2 regions of the Erysipelothrix sp. HDW6B genome follow, and region 1 is predicted to be linked to the other one. Evidence: riboswitches for the same ligand, from Rfam matches in the RefSeq annotation. Region 1 holds a riboswitch; the other holds the start of a gene.

Region 1 (3,218 bases):
GAATTTGTGCAGCTTCTTCTGGATTCGCAACTGCATCTTGATATCCCTTACCCAACGCTGCTAAGAACGCTTTTGCTTGATCAGGATTCTCCTTAAGATACTCATTATTTGCAATGACTACAGGGCTATAGAAATCCAATTCTTTCGCATAATCTGCAAAAGCAAAGTAGTTAATCTCCTGTTGCGCTACTTCGAGCGCAATACCATCCCAACCACGATAAATCCAAATAGCATCGATATTACTTTGGAGCGCACTCACAGCATCCGTTACAGTATTTGGAATTAACGCTACACTGTCAAATGAGCCACCGTCTTGTTCAATCACATACTTCAAGATTGCTTGTTCAACAGGAATATCCCATGTTGCGTAAGTATGATTTTCCATTTTAGATGGGCGATCAATTCCTTTGTCTTTCAACGAGACAATTCCAGATGTGTTATGTTGAATCATTGCTGCGACTGCTGTCACAGGTAAAGGTTCTGGACGCGCCCATACTGGTGCTAAAGTATCTTGAAATCCGACACCGAATTCTGCACCATTGGCAGCAACCAGTCCTACAGCACCATCTTCAGGGGGCTGAACGATTTCCAAGGCAATCCCCACTTCTTCAAAGTACCCTTTTTCAAGCGCTACGTAGAGGCCTGTGTGGTTCGTATTGGGTGTCCAATCAAGTACGAAGCGTACTTTCTGAGTATCTTTGGATGTACTGCACCCCACTAAAACTAGCAAAGCTAATAAACTCACTACCATTCGTTTCATAATATCTCCTTTATTCCACATCTTTCCATGGCATCGTTTTATGTTCCAAAATATTGACCAACCCCATTAAGAGTAGGCTTAATAGTGAAATAAGTACAATTACTGCGAACATTTTATCAAAGGCATAGGCTTTTCGAACACGTGTCATATAGACTCCCAGTCCACTTGTTCCCCCAAGCCATTCTGCAATAACAGCACCAACAACAGCATACGAAACGGCTATTTTTAGACTGGCAAAAAATGGCGATAAACTTTCTGGAATTCGAACATGCTGGTACTGTTGTACCGTATTCGCACCCATACTTCGTAAAAGTTGAATACTGTCGCGATCGACAGCCTGCAAACCTTGGAAACATCCAATGGCCATTGGAAAAAATGATGTTAAAACGATGAGTACAATTTTCGGTAAGATTCCATATCCTAACCATAATACAAGAAGTGGTGCAATAGCGACTGTTGGTACTGTCTGCGTGAGAATCATCAGCGGATAAACCATACGGTAAACGCGATCGTAACGGTCCATCAGTAGCGCTAACGTGATTCCCAACCCAACACCGCCTAAAAGCCCAAGAAAGGCTTCTAGAAGTGTTGTTTGAGCATGCATCCATAACAATGCACGGTCTTCATATAATGCCATAATAACTGATGCGGGACCTGGAAGCATGAATTGGGGCACAATACCACTCCATACTATGAGTTGCCACAGTACTATGACAAGACCAACCGACATAAGCGCATAACGCTTATTGTTGGTGCTTCGTAATTTTTTCATCAATTGTGAGCATCTCACCTTGAGGTGCATACACGATTTTTACGTATGCTGAAACTTTATCAGCACCTGCACGATGTGCAATAATTTGCGATTGTTTCACGATTTCCATTAAGGTATCATAATCACCTTCGACTGCAGTTTCAAATGCACCAACCGTGTAATGTAGTCCTGTTCCTTTAATATAGTCAATAACTTCATCAACAATGCGAACGACTTCTTGGTTCCCATCTACGTGGGGTAATACTTGTATTGCGATACTTGCATTCATAGCAAATCCTCCATCTTTCATAAAAAAAACCTCTTTTCATTTCGAAAAGAGGTATATGTATATACGTTAATAAACGACTACGATATACATCCTTCCGCCAGTATTATCTGGATCAAGTGCTAAACAGGACTTCCTGTTTAAGGGTTTAAAACGTGCGTTTAGTCTCAGCCGCTAATGCGGGCACCCCTTGTATTTATGGATTCAATTGTACGCCTTCATTATACGTTTTATATTCCTAACGTCAATGATTATAATGCATCCTTGGTAAATCTTTGCAAGTTTATATTGTGATTCTCCTGCACAAGCTGCTTGAAGAAGATGTCATAAACATCATTAGAATGTGCCTGGTATGCTTCCTCGTAGAGTGCTTCATTGAGATGCAACTCCTGTGTAATTTCATTTACAGTATAGGATTTATTATTCTTAAGATGCGCTGCAAAAGCATCATAATACGTCTCATAATAGAAGATACTTTCAGCCGGATAAGCATCGTACAAGGCATCATTTAACCCTTCTTGAAGATACGATTCTGTCATCATTCGTTTATATTGTCGCTCTGTTAGATCTAACAAAAATGCCCCTTCGCAAGCATCGAAAGCGACACCTTGATCGAAGCATGAACTCGTCTCTAACCGACTCAAAGAATCAAAATCAAGATACGCTTGAAGTGACTGATCACGGACTCCCTCTTGAACTGCGTCAACCAACGCATCAGAAAACTGCGCGTCATAATGCACAAACTCACTGGTTGGTGGCGTAATTTCTTGCTCTGGTTTCCGTGTATCTTGACGTGTGCCAAAGATATTAAAAACACCTAACAATTGGAATATCAACAAGAATACAGTCACCCATCCGATAAACTGCACAATCATCTGAACAACGGACCATACTTGTTTCGCATTCGACTGATTCTTGCGTTTTGATTTCCCCTGATCGCGCCACCCGATACGACTTTCTTCACGGAAACGGACGTAGGATTCAAAGTGGTCCATCGTCATTTTTAATTCGGTTTCATTATCATTATTATAATGTGCTATTTTTCGCAAATGCGGTAAGATAATTTCAAACATGACACCACTTGGAATCAAGCGAACATCCACCCGTTGTAGCGATGCATTGAGCATTTCAACATCCTCAAAACGCTCATACACTTCTAACCGATCTAAGGCATCAAACCATTTTTGCCAGACAAAGCGCTCTTTAACATCCATCAAGGATAGTTCTTGCATTAGATCGTCAAACCGCGTATCGGATGTACCTTCCGCATAAACAAGCGCATCTTCATAAGCCTTTGTTAGTTCATCCGACTCTCCATTTGCTGCGACTTTCGAAGCATACGCCTCAAATATTTGTTCTATATCTGTTGTTGCATCGATTCCTAGAATTTCCCACATAAGCCATACCACCTTTATGTAATT
Region 2 (3,218 bases), 1.1 Mb from region 1:
AAGATTGTAAGAAGCAAGCTTCTTACGCTCTTCGTTCGACTTGCATGTATTAGGCACGCCGCCAGCGTTCATCCTGAGCCAGGATCAAACTCTCCATTTGATTCTTTCTCATTTTTATACTCTGACGAGTTTTGTTTATTTCTTGTATTTCTTTTGAAATTGACGTTTCCTGTTTAGTTTTCAAAGACCATTTCGCACTAAAGCTCCCTTGAGTGCCTACATATAATACTACTTCAGGGGGCAGTTGTCAAACATAAAACTCATTTATTGCAAAAAAAAATCCACGAGCTTATTTAAACTCGTGAATTGATAAATATTTGTCGAAATAACGATGAATAGTATCGTCATTGAATGGATATTCTTTATGTTTAGCCAGTTCAACGAGGCGGTTTTTCTCATCTTCAACAATTCTTATGATGGATTCACTGTAGTGCATCTTTTTTTGATGCAATTCAAATTCATCTTCATCCAAAATGATATACTTACCATCCGGAAATACTTTCACATCCAAATCATAATCTATATTCTTCAATGACTCGCCATCGTACACACTTGGCGAAGCAAGATTGCAGTAATAATAAACTCCTTTGGCACGAATCATAGCAATGACATTATACCAACGATTTAAATAGTAGAAGCAAATTGCGGGTTCTCTAGTAAACCACCGACGTCCATCAGACTCGACTACCCATGTTTTATATGTAATGAGAACAATTTTTTCGTCATCGGCCGATAATACCGTTCCACTTGACCATGTTCTATGAAGCGATCCGTCATGTTTATAACTTTGTACGTAAATTACTTCTCCAACTTTCGGTTTCATAATGTTCCCTCCCAATTAATATACAATAATAACTAATTTAAAATATAATTTATTTTTTCAATTTTGGTCTTATTAATAGAACTAAGAATGCACTTATTATCATCGTCGGTACCATATATGACGCATTGTAAAGCATGACTCCGACAAGGATGTTACCTTCGTAATACGAGGCAAAGAAAAGCCATCCTGCAATATTATGCCACATAAATCGCAAAACATTCGACATAATTGCGCCAGTGGGGAATGTCTTGTCTCCAAACCTTAGATCTTTAAAGAGCACCGCTGTAGAGTAGGACATGTAAGAAAATACATAATCTGCCATGAATTGACCCAGAGTGAGAAAGTATGGAGGTGTGATTAACAACATAATGACGACGGAAATTGCGGACACTATCAAAGATTTTTTAAATCCTAAGTGATAACTCGCTATAATCAATGCTACTGCACTAATGGAAATACTTCCACCCTGAGGCATTTTCAATAATCCAAAGGTAACACTTATATACTCCAATACTGTAAATAAGGTTGCGTACATTGCAATTAGAACTAAATCTTTTGTTTTCATAAAAAAAACCTCCACACAAGGCGCAGGGTAAAAACAGAACTCCCTCCGCTAGTCTTAACTAGATCAGGTTTTGAGGGTTATTTTCTCAACCATTTGGTTCCCCTGTTCACTTTTTAATTATAACATTTATGTTTGTTTTTTCAATGTCACATTGTAATGAAGTCAACGAGCATTCTATAGGATATCCCATAAATTTTTACACCTTCAATTTCTTCAAACAACAGGATATTCGAATTAACAATTTTCGATAATAATGGTGTTTCGTCAATATCTAAATCTAAAAACGAAATCATTTCTCCATCTTTAATTGCAGTATTCCTTTTAATTGACTTCGTTGTGTCGTGGGCATATGCAAGCTTAGCTTCTGGAACATGTGCCGGTTCTCCAAGAAAAAGTATTGTTGCATTTAGCTCGTACATATCTTGAAAAATCGATTTATCTCCGTAGGGGTAATCGACTTTAACATGTCTTGCAAAGAACTTTGCATACTTACCTATATGTCCAATCATTAAAGACGGATGGTGGGCAAATGTTGTCTCATCTTTTAAGAGCATTAATTGAAGCATTCTTCCTGATGAGAGAATAATTCGTTCTTGGGTTGTAACAAGTGGTTTTAGTACCTTTTGGGATACGTTATTATTAAACGTATTGTCACCAATTATCGAAACAGTTCGGTCTTCTATATTTTTCAACAACATGTCAAGCACATATTTCGATACAAGTGCAGGAACATTGCTGTTTTCATGAATTATTAATACACCGTCTGAAGGGACGTCAAGTCTCTTAAGGAGTGATTGAATTTGATCTTGATTCACTTTCTGTTCCATATGTTCCCTTTCCAGCCTTTAATTACTATGTGAATGTGCAAGCTTGCTCGCAGCTGCAGCTGCAATTGCGCCGACTATATCATCGATAAAGGTGTTGCATTGCCCTGCATCATGATCATTAAGTTTGCCAATAATTCCAGGTTTTACTTTATCGATGTAACCATAATTGGTTAGTGCAATAGAACCATAAAGGTTACATATTCCATATGCCATAACTTCATCAATACCATATAAACCTTCATCAACTCTTATGATATTTTGAATTGTTTCATTACCAAATGCACCCTTGTCGACTTGAATATCAATATTAATAGCGGTCATCAATGCATTTTGTACTTCTCTTTTCCGGATTACGCTTTTAACAATATCTTCAATATCGATTTCGTGAATGTTCGCGATATAGTCTTTTTGTAGATAAACCACACAATCAACTATATCATTAAGGGTCACACCGCGTTCTTCTAGTAACGCAATGCAGTCATCATACATTTCATTCATTATTGAGTCCTCCAGTACTTTGTCACCTAATTATACATCATCTTTTCTGTAAAACATAGTATCCCTTTAGGTTTGAATGCAGTACAATAATTTCAGGAGGTATATTATGAATTTTTCAGAATTAAACAATAAATTGAATGCATATTCTTTAGCATTAACAACGATGTCATTTGATGCGCAGACGATAGCACCAAAAATGGGAGATGCGTATCGAAATAACGTAATGTCTTTTTTATCTGGTGAGTACTTTTCATTGTTCACAAGTCATGAAGCATATGTAGCCTTGACTGACGCTTTATTAAATGAGGATCCAATTATCGCTAAAAGTGCGGAGCAAATGTTAGAGAGCTTAAACAAAATCAAAGATATTCCTTATGATGAGTACGTAGCGTTCGAAAATCTAAAACTTGCGTCTCATAATGTATGGGCTGATAGCCGTAAAAATAAGGACTATAGTACTTTTGTTGAGAACCTGAATGAACTAATCACATCTCATCGGAACGTT

The links. A riboswitch is a leader RNA that binds a small molecule or an ion and turns the genes downstream of it on or off. The one in region 1 is predicted to bind thiamine pyrophosphate.
Region 2: it holds a riboswitch for thiamine pyrophosphate, as region 1 does, so the genes downstream of both, G7061_RS04485 (energy-coupled thiamine transporter ThiT) here and G7061_RS09535 (thiamine-binding protein) in region 1, are expected to answer to the same signal.

What each region holds. Positions count from the first base shown of each region.
Region 1 covers NZ_CP049860.1:1,951,514-1,954,731, forward strand. The annotation lists gene G7061_RS09525 (ABC transporter substrate-binding protein) at 1-760, opposite strand, end outside; gene G7061_RS09530 (ABC transporter permease) at 771-1,532, opposite strand; gene G7061_RS09535 (thiamine-binding protein) at 1,504-1,821, opposite strand; TPP riboswitch at 1,873-1,998, opposite strand; gene G7061_RS09540 (hypothetical protein) at 2,049-3,194, opposite strand.
Region 2 covers NZ_CP049860.1:876,428-879,645, reverse strand. The annotation lists rRNA gene G7061_RS04495 (16S ribosomal RNA) at 1-100, opposite strand, end outside; gene G7061_RS04490 (DUF402 domain-containing protein) at 290-823, opposite strand; gene G7061_RS04485 (energy-coupled thiamine transporter ThiT) at 873-1,388, opposite strand; TPP riboswitch at 1,412-1,502, opposite strand; gene G7061_RS04480 (AAC(3) family N-acetyltransferase) at 1,535-2,215, opposite strand; gene G7061_RS04475 (phosphatidylglycerophosphatase A) at 2,234-2,713, opposite strand; gene G7061_RS04470 (carboxypeptidase M32) at 2,820-3,218, shown strand, end outside.